Regions from separate parts of the Streptomyces sp. NPDC002144 genome, predicted to be linked through region 3. Evidence: riboswitches for the same ligand, from Rfam matches in the RefSeq annotation. Region 3 holds a riboswitch; each other region holds the start of a gene.
What was found. A riboswitch is a leader RNA that binds a small molecule or an ion and turns the genes downstream of it on or off. The one in region 3 is predicted to bind cobalamin.
Positions count from the first base shown of each region.

Region 1 (3,926 bases), on a different contig from region 3:
CGAGGTCGACGCCGGTGATGTCGTCCAGTGCGAGGCGGTCGTAGGGCACGCCCGAGGGCGTGACCAGCACGGTGTCGCCGACGCGCGCCGAGACGTTGCCCGAGGTGCCGACGACCAGGCCGTCGGCGACGGTGCGGCGGGCCGTCGCCACGAGCTCCTCCCAGGCCCGCGCCTCCTCGGGGAGTGCGCCCCTCCCCCGCTCTTCCGGTGCGTTCCGCCCGTCCCGCTGCTGTTCGCCCATGCCGCGATCATCGCAGGCGCGTGTCGGCCGATGCCCGAGTTCGCCCGGGACTACCGAGCGCGACACCCTGACGCCCACCCCAGTTCATCTTCCGTTCACCCAGGTTTCCTACGGTCAACCGACCGATGACTTCGAACGATTGCCTGGGTAAATGGAAAACTTCTCGCTGATCCTCGCGATTGTGGTGATCACCGCACTCGCGTTCGATTTCACGAACGGTTTCCACGACACCGCCAACGCGATGGCCACCACCATCTCGACCGGCGCACTCAAGCCCAAGGTCGCGGTGGCCATGTCCGCCGCGCTCAACCTTGTTGGCGCCTTCCTCTCCGTGGAGGTCGCGAACACGATCTCCAAGGGTCTCGTCGATGAGAACGGCATCCGTCCCGAGGTCATCTTCGCCGCCCTGGTCGGCGCGATCCTCTGGAACCTGGTGACCTGGCTGGTGGGCCTGCCCTCCAGTTCCTCGCACGCCCTGATGGGCGGTCTGATCGGCGCCACCGTCGCCTCGGCCGGCTTCGGCGCGGTCCACGGCGACGTGCTCGTCACCAAGGTGCTGCTGCCGGCGCTCGCCGCGCCGCTCGTCGCCGGGCTCGCCGCGATGCTCGCGACCCGCTTCTCCTACGCCCTCGACCGCAAGGCCGACGGCAAGGCGGCCGAGAAGGGCTACCGCGCCGGGCAGATCGCCTCGGCCGGCCTGGTCTCGCTGGCCCACGGCACCAACGACGCGCAGAAGACGATGGGCATCATCACCCTCGCCCTGGTCGCCGGCGGCGCCGTCGCCCCCGACTCCGACCCGCCCACCTGGGTCATCCTCTCCGCGGGTCTGGCCATCGCCCTCGGCACATACATCGGCGGCTGGCGCATCATCCGCACGATGGGCAAGGGCCTGACCGAGCTTCAGCCGCGGCAGGGCTTCGCCGCCCAGACCAGCGCGGCGACGGCCATCCTGGCCTCCTCGCACCTCGGTTTCTCCCTCTCCACCACGCACGTCGTCTCCGGTTCGGTGATGGGCGCGGGCCTCGGCCGCAAGGGCGGGGTGGTGCGCTGGTCCACCGCGACCCGGATGCTGGTCGCCTGGGTCCTGACACTGCCGGCCGCCGCCCTGGTCGGCGCGGGCGCGGAGTCCGTGACGGACCTCGGGGACTGGGGCACCGCCGTCGTCGCCGTCTTCCTCGTCGCCGCGAGCGCCGCGATCTGGAAGGTCTCGCGCCGCGATGTCGTCGACGCGTCGAACGTCAACGAGACCGAGGAGCCGGCCGGCGTCGTCACCACGGCGATCGCCGCCGTCACCCCTCCTCCGCCGGGCACGGTGACAGAGGGTCTGACGGCCACGATCCCCGCGCCGGTCACCACCACGGAACCGGCGGCCCCGCCGGCCGCCGTCTGAGCCCCGGCCACCCGGTAACGAAGGAATCAGCAGCATGAAGATCGACTGGTCGGCCCTGGGCTCCGTCTTCGGTGTCAGCCTCGCGGTCACCGTGGGCCTCGTGGCCCTGTTCACCCTCGGCGTCATGGGCCTGTCGCACCGCGAGCGGGCCACCGCGCAGGGCGGCTCGGCGGCCCTCGCGACGGCCGGAGCGTACGTGGCCTTCGCGGGGTGCGCGGCGGCGGTGGCGTACGGAATCAACCTGATCATGGCCAAGGGCTGAGCCCTGACCCCCTGTTGGTGCCGGGACGGTGATCCGTCCCGGCACCTCGCGTTTCCGTGACCACGGCGACCCCTCGCGTGTGGGCCTCAGCACACTCTCCCGCCGCAGGTCAACGGCAAGTTGACGGGTCTTCCAGGGGCGTGGTGGACTGCGGGAGCCATGTACGGCGGCAAGGGAGGAAGCCGGTGCGAGTCCGGCGCGGTCCCGCCACTGTCACCGGGGTAGGTAGCCCCGGGAGCCAGGAACTCCCACCGCCGGTCTCGTCGAACCAGGGCGCGGACACCCTGAGTGAGGACATACAGCCATGCTCGCCTGCCGTTTGAGGTACAGGACCGGGATCCTTCCGAAGGGCCCCGGGGCGCTGCCCGGCCGCACGGCCGGCTGAGCCGATGCGTGCCGGTCGCGTCTTCGCGTACGGCGCCGCCGCCGGCCTCCTCGGCGACCAGTTGCTCGGCGATCCGCGCCGGGGGCACCCGGTCGCCGCTTTCGGACGGGCCGCGGGTGCCGTGGAACGGGTGCTGTGGCGGGACCACCGCGGGTGGGGGACGCTGCACGCCGCCGTGTGCGTCGGGGGTGCCGTGGCGCTGGGCGCCGTGGCGGAGAAGACCGTACGTCCGTCCCGTACCGCTTCCGTGGCCCTGACCGCCGCCGCCACCTGGGCGGTTGTCGGCGGCAGCTCGCTCGCGCGCGAGGCGCGGGGCATCGGTCGGGCCCTGCGGGCGGGTGACGTCGAGGGTGCCCGGGAGCGGTTGCCGCATCTGTGCGGGCGGGATCCGCAGACGCTGGACGCGGACGGGATGGCCCGGGCCGTGGTGGAGTCGGTCGCCGAGAACACCTCGGACGCGGTGGTCGGGGCATTGGTGTGGGGGGCCGTCGGCGGGGTGCCCGGGCTGCTCGGGTTCCGGGCCGTCAACACGCTGGACGCCATGGTCGGTCACAGGTCGGCGCGGTACCGGCGGTACGGGTGGGCCTCCGCGCGGCTGGACGACGTGGCCGGCTGGCCGGGAGCCCGGCTGACCGCGGCACTGGCGACGGTCGCGGGCGGCGACCCGCGCGGAGCGGCACGGGCCTGGCGGGCGGACGCGGCGAAGCATCCGAGCCCCAACGCCGGTCCTGTGGAGGCCTCGTTCGCGGGAGCGCTCGGCGTGCGCCTGGGCGGGACCCTCTCCTACGGCGGACGGGTCGAGCACCGGCCCGTGCTCAACACGCGGGGCCGCGCCGTCGCCGTACCGGACATCGAGCGGGCCGTACGGCTCTCCCGGCGCGTCGGTCTGCTCGCGCTCGGCGTCACTGCCGCCGCGCGCCTGTTGGTGAAGGGACGTACGTCATGAGCGGGGGTCTCCTCGTCGCCGGCACCACCTCCGACGCCGGCAAGAGTGTCGTCACCGCCGGGATCTGCCGGTGGCTGGTGCGCCAAGGGGTCAAGGTGGCTCCCTTCAAGGCGCAGAACATGTCGCTCAACTCCTTCGTGACCCGCGAGGGCGCCGAGATCGGGCGGGCGCAGGCCATGCAGGCGCAGGCGTGCCGGATCGAGCCGACGGCGCAGATGAACCCGGTGCTGCTGAAGCCCGGGGGCGAACAGAGCAGCCAGGTCGTGCTCATGGGCAGGCCCGTGGGCGAGCTGAGCGCGCGGGGGTACCACGGCGGGCGGCAGCAGAAGCTGCTCGGGACCGTGCTGGAGTGTCTCGCCGAGTTGCGGGGCACGTATGACGCGGTGATCTGTGAGGGGGCCGGCAGTCCCGCGGAGATCAATCTGCGCCGGACCGACATCGTGAACATGGGGATCGCCCGCAACGCCGGACTTCCCGTCCTCGTGGTCGGTGACATCGACCGCGGGGGCGTGTTCGCCTCGTTCTTCGGGACGGTGGCGCTGCTGTCGGAGGAGGACCAGCGGCTCGTCGCCGGGTTCCTGGTGAACAAGTTCCGGGGTGACGTGTCGCTGCTCGAACCGGGCCTCGACATGCTGCACGGGCTCACCGGGCGGCGCACCTACGGTGTTCTGCCCTTCCGGCACGGACTCGGCATCGACGAGG
Region 1 covers NZ_JBSFDB010000003.1:60,180-64,105, forward strand. The annotation lists gene ACWCQ1_RS05225 (class II aldolase/adducin family protein) at 1-241, opposite strand, end outside; gene ACWCQ1_RS05230 (anion permease) at 393-1,631, shown strand; gene ACWCQ1_RS05235 (hypothetical protein) at 1,666-1,893, shown strand; cobalamin riboswitch at 2,021-2,160, shown strand; gene ACWCQ1_RS05240 (cobalamin biosynthesis protein) at 2,283-3,224, shown strand; gene ACWCQ1_RS05245 (cobyric acid synthase) at 3,221-3,926, shown strand, end outside.
Region 1: it holds a riboswitch for cobalamin, as region 3 does, so the genes downstream of both, ACWCQ1_RS05240 (cobalamin biosynthesis protein) here and ACWCQ1_RS07720 (Nickel transporter NicT) in region 3, are expected to answer to the same signal.

Region 2 (3,926 bases), on a different contig from region 3:
ACTGCCGCACGCCGGTGACGGGCGCGGCGACCAGCGACATCGGGTAGGGAAGCACCATCGCGGTGCGCGGATAGGAGCGGGCCATCTCCTCCTGGCTGGCCACCCACACCATCCGCTCCTCGCGCACGGCCTCGGCGACCGGCGCCGGAGAGGCGAGCGGGACCTTCGCCCAGGGTGCGGCGAACTCGACCGGCGCCCCGCACACCGCGTCGAGACGCAGCAGCGGCCCGTCCGGCGCGAGCAGGTAGAGGGCGCCGATGGACGCGCCGGTACGGCGGACCGTCTCCGCCAACGCGGCATCCAGGGGGCCGGTGTCCGTACGCGGATCATCCGGACCGGTCAAAACCCTTCGCCGCCCATCTCCATCCTCACCGTCTGCCCAGAACCCATATTTTTTCACCTTTTACGGGGCATATACGGCTGTTGGCCTGGTCCGGTTCTGCGTGATCGTATGTGGCCTATCCGGTAGAGACAGGAGCCGCGGACCACGTGACCAGTCGTGTGACCCTCATTTCGCCTGCCCTGGGCCCGTCGATGCGCCAGGCGCGCTTCGACGACGGTAGGACCTCGCTCGACGACGACGGCGCGGCGCAGGCCCGCACGGCAGCCGGAACCATGCGCCCGGCCGTTCGCGTCGTCACCTCTCCCAGCGTGCGCTGCCGGGAGACCGCCACGGCACTCGGGCTGAGTGCGGACGACTCGCCGGACGAGCTCACGGGCCTGCGCGTGGGCCGCTGGCAGGGGCTCACCCTCGACGACGTGAGCCGGTCCGAGCCGGAGGCGGTCGCGCTGTGGCTCGGCGACCCGGACTCCGCGCCTCACGGCGGAGAGTCGGTGCGGGACCTGTGCCTGCGGATCGGGCAGTGGCTGGACACGGCGTCCCGCACGGACGGCCACACGATCGCCCTGGTGGAGCCCGACGTCGTACGGGCCGTGGTGGTGCACGTGCTGGGGGCGCCCCCGCGGGCCTTCTGGCGCGCGGACGTTCCTCCACTGACGGCGACCGAGATCACCGGACGCTCCGAACGCTGGAACCTGCGGCTCGGGCACCCGCTTCAGGCGACCAGATCCCGCTGACGGAGGGCCCTGGAGAGTGGTGCATTCCGTGGGCCCTCGCATCTGCGGCGGTTCGGTCAGTTGGGCGCGGCGACCGTCCGTCGGCCCGCGGCGGTGGCTGTCACGGGCTTGGGGTTGAGCAGGCGTTCGGCCAACTCGCCGAAGAGCAGGCCGAATCCGGTCCACAGCGTGAGCTGGATGGCCAGCGCGGAGAGCCGGAAGCGCCACAGCACGGTGGCCGGGAAGTCCTTCGGCACCTCGTTGACGGCGGGCAGGAACGCGTAGGCGAGCCCGATCACAAGGGCGAAGGCGGCCACCGCGATCACGGTCGCCCACCAGGTGCCCAGGCCGGGCGCGAGGCGCTTGCCCAGGATGGTCGCCGCGATCGCGATCAGGACGCTGAGCAGCATCATCAGGAAGTACAGGGCGGTCCGCCTGCCGATGGTGTCGGGGTCGCCGACGGCGGGCGGGTTGGCCGGGTACTTCAGGAACGGCACGACGTAGACCGCCAGCAGCGCGCTGCCGGACAACAGCAGCGCGATCGCCCGCGGACCGAAGCGGCCCATCCGGCCGAGCGCGAAACAGTAGGCCAGAGCGGCGACACCGCCGAACGCCACGCCGTAGACGAGGACGCCGGTGGCCAGGCCCGCGGTGGACTGCAGGGAGCGGGAGACGATCACCATCTCGTGCTCGTGGGAGTGGGCATCCTCGAAACCGATCGCCTTGTCGACGTTCGGTTCACCGAGGAAGTAGGCCACGACCAGGGCGAGCACGCCGGCGGCAAGGCCGGCGAGCATGCCCCGTACAAGAAGGTTCCGTACGGTTGCGGAATTCATGAGGGTGTCGGCGTCCCTTGCGTCAGTGGCAGGGGAAGCCGAGCAGATGACGGGCGTCGTGGACCCACTCGTGGACGTCCGAGCCGGAGACGACGGAGGTGGCGCCCTGCTCGGCGCCGACGAAGTACAGCAGGACCAGCATCAGGATGCCGAAGAAGACCGCCCACGGGACGATCGCGCCGATCGGCAGCTTGGCGGGGAGAGCGGGGGTGGTGGCGGTCGGCTGGGCGACATGCTGCGCCATGGCAGGGCCTCCTCTGGGAGTTCGCGTCCCATCTCGGTGGTGCACAGGACGACGGCTACGGGTCTGACTCGCCGCCACCTCCTGGGAGGCGGGGCACACAGTGGCGCGACCGTTCCGGATTCCCACCGGCTTCCGTCTTGCCGTCGTCGATATCCCGCCGACCGTACCGTGTGTCGAGGACCTGGCCAAGACCGCCCTGGCAGTTCGTTCAGTTCTGCCAGGGCAGCGTGAGGAACCCCTCCGCGCGGGCGCTCGCCAGGCCGATCCGGGGGATGTCACTGCTGCGAGCGAAGAGCAGGTAGCGCGGTTCCCAGATGGGGCGGTACTTGGCGTTCGCGCGGTACAAGGACTCGATCTGCCACCAGCGGGAGAAGAACGTGAGGGTGGCGTGCCAGAGGCGGAGCACCGGGCCCGCGCCGAGACGGGAGCCGCGTTCGAAGACCGAGCGGAACATCGCGAAGTTCAGGGAGACGCGCTGGATGCCCAGCTCGGCTCCTCTGAGGAGGAGTTCGACCACCATGAACTCCATCAGACCGTTCTCGCAGTCGCGATCGCGGCGCATCAGGTCGAGGGAGAGGCCGTGCTCGCCCCAGGGGACGAAGCTCAGCAGGGCCCGGGGGACGTCGTCCGCGTCGCGGCACACCAGCATCACGCAGCGGCCGTCCGACGGGTCGCCGAGGCGGCCGAGGGCCATGGAGAAGCCGCGTTCGGTGGCGCCGTCGCGCCAGCGGTCGGCAGCCTCGATGAGCGTCGCCATCTCTTCGGCCGGGATGTCCTGGTGGCGGCGGATCTGGACCGTGTAACCGGCCCGGCGCACCCGGTTGTGCGCCTGCCGTACGACGCGCATGGCGCGGCCTTCGAGGGTGAAGTCGGCGATGTCGACGATCGCCTCGTCGCCGAGTTCCAGGGCGTCCAGACCGTGGCGGGCGTAGATGGTGCCCGCCTCCTCGCTCGCGCCCATCACCGCGGGCGTCCAGGCGTGCTGGCGCGCTTCGGTCAGCCACGCGTCGATCGCGCCGGGCCAGGCCTCCGGGTCGCCGATCGGGTCACCGGACGCCAGGCTGACGCCGCCGACGACACGATAGGTGACGGCCGCCTTGCCGGTCGGGGAGAAGATCGCCGCCTTGTCGCGGCGCAGGGCGAAGTAGCCGAGGGAGTCGCGGGCTCCGTGCTTGTCGAGCAGGGCGTGGAGTCGTTCCTCGTCCTCGGGGCCGAGCAGTCGGCGGCCGCGCGGGGAGCGGAAAAGGGCGTACAGGACCAGGCAGAAAGCCGCCGCGAGCAGGATGTTGATGATGATGTCGGTCCAGCGGGGGGCGTGGACCGCGGTGACGGTGTCGGCGAGGGGGCCGACGCTCACGCCGCGCAGGAGGGCGTAGGCGATCTCGTCGGCGAGGGTGGCGCCGGGGAGTTTGTTCGTCGCGTGGACGAGGAGGGTGCCCAAGCCTCCGGTGACCGCCAGGCCGCCCACACCGACGGCCAGTGCCAGCTTCGGGTTGGAGGGGTCTCCCACGGCGTTGAACTCACGGCGGCTGATCAGCAGTGCGGCGACGAACAGGCCGGTCAGGGTGGCGGAGAGCCAGTTGAAGGCGTGGGCGCGGTACTCGTGCTGTGTGAGCGCGAGGACGTAGAGGGCGAACAGGGGGGCGGACAGGACGAGATTGACCACCCATGCGGCCCGCTTGCGGCGGCGCATCACCAGCACGAAGAAGATCGCCAGGGCTGCCGAGACCAGGCCCGCGGTGGCCAGGTACGGCGTGAAGAACTGCCCGGAGTGATGGGCGTGCTGCCGG
Region 2 covers NZ_JBSFDB010000021.1:137,947-141,872, reverse strand. The annotation lists gene ACWCQ1_RS29090 (SpoIIE family protein phosphatase) at 1-343, opposite strand, end outside; gene ACWCQ1_RS29085 (histidine phosphatase family protein) at 490-1,077, shown strand; gene ACWCQ1_RS29080 (CbtA family protein) at 1,134-1,892, opposite strand; gene ACWCQ1_RS29075 (CbtB domain-containing protein) at 1,915-2,136, opposite strand; cobalamin riboswitch at 2,172-2,317, opposite strand; gene ACWCQ1_RS29070 (phosphatidylglycerol lysyltransferase domain-containing protein) at 2,345-3,926, opposite strand, start outside.
Region 2: it holds a riboswitch for cobalamin, as region 3 does, so the genes downstream of both, ACWCQ1_RS29075 (CbtB domain-containing protein) here and ACWCQ1_RS07720 (Nickel transporter NicT) in region 3, are expected to answer to the same signal.

Region 3 (3,926 bases):
AGCCCGACGGTGGGATAGCCCCCGCGGGAACGTTCGTACGGCCCCGCGGGAACGGTCGTACGGCCTTACGGGAAGGGTCGAACAACTCCTGTCGGTCAAGAGGTTCGGGCGGTCGAACGGAAGCGGATCCGCCCGTTCCTACTGTGGCGTAATCGTGATGGCTGGTTGAACTTTCGGCGCGTCACCGCAGGTTGACAGTGTTCGGCCGGGAGATCCACCATGTGAGCGCACTGAGGCGCATGTGACCAATGGGCCCGGTGTTTTCACAGACCATTCTCCCCGGCACGGCCGGCCGCCGCATGCTGTCCCGCGCCGCCGTGCCCGGGTCACGCACGCCAAGATGGGGATCCGCATGTCCATAGTGAGACGTGTCACCGTGCGCCGCCTCATGGGGACGGGCGCCGCGTCGCTCGCCCTGTGCGCCGCAACCGTCGCCGCCGCCTCCGGCGCCTGGGCCCACGGCGGAACTCCGGGCGGTGACGGCTGGAAGGCCGGCGGTTCCTACAAGCCCGGCACCGGTGCGGGCACCAAGACGGAGGCCGACCGCTGCCAGTTCTCGCTGGACGGCACGGACTTCTACGACTCGGTGAAGGTCGACGACCAGACGCTGAAGCCCACCGACGACGGCAAGGTCCACATCAAGGTCCGTACCGCCGGTGACGCCTCCACCTGCACCGCCTCGCTCGCCTCCTACCTCGCCCACGGCGCGAGCTTCGCGACCTCGGGGCAGCAGGTCTTCGTCGACTTCGACACCGTGACCGTCAAGCCCGGGCAGACCGACTCGCTGGACATCGCTGTGCCGGACGCGGGCTGCTTCGCGCAGATCGACCTCTACCGCGGCGCCACCAAGTTCGACGGCAAACTGGACGCCAAGGACGGGTTCCAGCACGGCGACCTGCCGGCCGGCCCGGACCACGCGGTCATCAAGGACAAGCTGATCGCGTCCTGGAACGGCGGTACGAAGGACTGCACGACCGAGTCGCAGCCCCCGAGCACCCCGCCGGCCTCCACGCCGCCGTCGACGCCCCCGGCCTCCGAGAGCGCCACCCCGACGCCGAGCGCCTCCGAGTCGACCCCGGCCTCGACCGACACCCCGGTCGCCTCGGCGTCCACCACCGTCCCGGCGGCCACGCCGAACGGCGGTGGCGGCGGCCTCGCCGAGACCGGCGGCGGCAGCGACTCCGGCCTGATCGCCGGCGGCGCGGCGGCGCTCCTGGCGGGCGGCGCGGCGATCGTCGTCGCGAGCAAGCGCCGCCGCGGCGCCCGCTCCTGAACCACCCCCGAAGACGAACGCCCCGGAGATCCCCCGCTCCGGGGCGTTCGTCACGCGCGGCACCGGTCGTGCGGTGCTGGTGATGTGCGGTGCGGGTGCTGGTCGTGTGCCTTGAAGGTCATGCGCGGCGTGCCGTCGGCTGCTACGCGCCGTCAGCTGTCACGTGCCGTCGGCCGTGCAGTGTTTGAGGAGGAGGCGGGTGTCGTCGTCGACCAGGCGGTAGCGGACGACGCGGCCCTCCTTATCGCCGGCCACCACCCCGGCCGCCCGCAGCAGGCGCAGGGCCTGGGAGACGGCGGGGTCGTTCATGCCGGTCGCGATCGCGAGGTCGGAGACGGCGAGCGGGCCGGTGCGGTGCAGGGCGAGCAGCAGCGCGAGCCGTTTGGGGTCGGCGAGCAGCGAGAAGCGGTCGGCCCAGGTGCGCACATGGGCCTCGTCACCGATGGCGGCGATGGCGTCGCACACCCGGTGGCCGTCGATGGTGCGGCGCTCCGCGCGGTCGGCCGGGACGAGATGCATGCACACATCCTCGCAGGCGTGCCTCTGTGATCTTCGATACCTGCACAGGTACGCAGCTATGCAGGAAGGGCCGCTCCCCCCTACGGTGGGCGGGCCGTGGTGTTCGGGAAGTCGGTGCGATGCCGACGCGGCCCTCGCCACTGTGATCGGGAAGTCACCGGTCCACGTCCCGCAGGGGACAGCCACTGGCCGTTTCACCACGGCCGGGAAGGCGGACCGGGGACGCACGACCCGTCAGCCAGGAGACCGGCCACGGCATCTCACGAAGTGATCCACGAGGTGCTGGAGCGTGAACATGCCCGACGCTGCTTCTTTCCGCTGGCGGCGCGAGGACACCGTCAAGACCGTGGGGCTGGTGGCGGTGATCGCCGCCCTCCACGTCGCCGCCTTCGGGATCCTCTTCCTCCTCGTCGTCCCCGGCCACTACGAGGTCGGCTCCAAGGCCTTCGGCATCGGCCTCGGCGTCACCGCCTACACGCTGGGCGTGCGGCACGCCTTCGACGCCGACCACATCGCCGCGATCGACAACACCACCCGCAAGCTGATGGCCGACGGCAAACGGCCGGTGTCGGTGGGCTTCTGGTTCGCGCTGGGGCACTCCAGCGTGGTCGTGGTGCTGGCCGCGATGATCGCCGGCGGCACGGCGCTCGCCGGCAAGGTCATGAACGAGAACTCCGGCACCCACAAGGTGCTCGGCTTCCTCGGTACGACGATCTCGGGCACGTTCCTCTACATCATCGCCGCGCTCAACCTGGTGGCCCTGATGGGCATCCTGAAGGTCTTCAGGGCGATGCGGGCGGGGACGTACGACGAGTCGGAGCTCGAAGCCCACCTGGATTCCCGGGGCTTCATGAACCGGATCCTCGGCCGCCTCACCAGGTCGATCACCCGCCCGGGCCAGATGTACCCCCTGGGCTTCCTCTTCGGGCTCGGCTTCGACACCGCGACCGAGGTCACGCTGATGGTGATGGCGGGCTCCGGCGCGGCGGCGGGACTGCCCTGGTACGCGGTCCTGTGCCTGCCGCTGCTCTTCGCGGCGGGGATGAGCCTGTTCGACACGCTGGACGGCACGTTCATGAACTTCGCCTACCAGTGGGCCTTCTCCAACCCGGTCCGCAAGGTCTTCTACAACCTGACCATCACCGGTCTGTCCATCGCCGTGGCCTTCTTCATCGGCACGATCGAGCTGGTGGGCGTCCTGCACGAGAAGTTCGACCTGACCGACTCGGTCACGGGCTGGATCGCCGGCCTCGACCTGGACAACGTCGGCTACGTCATCGTCGGCCTGTTCGTGGTGGTGTGGGCGGCGGCGCTGACCTACTGGCGGGTGGCGAAGGTGGAACAGAAGTGGTCGGTGCGGGCGGCGGAAAGCCCGTGACCCGCACCGTCTTCGCCGGCCCGCGCGCCGTCACGGCCTCTCGACCGCCGACAGCCACAGCTTGACGAAGCGGGGCACGTCCACGTCCAGGGCCACGTCGACCAGGGGCTGTGCGCGGGCGCCCTCGTGGATCTCGGACTCGCCGGGGCGGGCGCGGCGGTCGACGATCGTCTGTCCCCGGGTGGGTCCGGGGGCGAGGGAGACCTCGACGGGGAGCAGGCTGGTGGTGATGCCGGCCGGGTCGGCGACGGAGCAGACCGCGCCCGCGTCCCCGAGCCCGCCGGCGATCTCGTCGCTGTCCGGGTCCGGCGAGGACGGGCGGTGGGCGAGGAGTTCACCGGCGAGACGGGTGCCGGGCTCCGCGCTCGCCCGCAGCCGTCGTACGTCCGCGCCCGGCACCACGACCCGCTGGAACACGTCGAGGCCGTACATCGTGATGGGCACGCCGGCGGTGAGCAGGACGGCGGCGGCCTCCGGGTCGTGCCAGACGTTGAACTCGGCGACCGCGGTGGCGTTCCCGGTCGCGACCGCGCCGCCCATGAAGACGATCCGCTCGATGTTGCGGACCACGTCCGGGTGCGTCCGCAGCAGCAGCGCGATGTTGGTCAGGGGCGCCGTCGGGACCAGCGTCACCGGGCGCGGCGAGGCGAGGATCTCGCGGCGCAGCAGCGTCACGGCGTCCACGTCGGCCGGGGCGCGGGTCGGCGCGGGCAGACCGATGTCGCCCATGCCGTCCACCCCGTGCACATGCCGTGC
Region 3 covers NZ_JBSFDB010000004.1:104,766-108,691, forward strand. The annotation lists gene ACWCQ1_RS07705 (DUF4142 domain-containing protein) at 1-18, shown strand, start outside; gene ACWCQ1_RS07710 (LAETG motif-containing sortase-dependent surface protein) at 353-1,273, shown strand; gene ACWCQ1_RS07715 (ArsR/SmtB family transcription factor) at 1,433-1,792, opposite strand; cobalamin riboswitch at 1,873-2,061, shown strand; gene ACWCQ1_RS07720 (Nickel transporter NicT) at 2,088-3,170, shown strand; gene ACWCQ1_RS07725 (nucleoside hydrolase) at 3,201-3,926, opposite strand, start outside.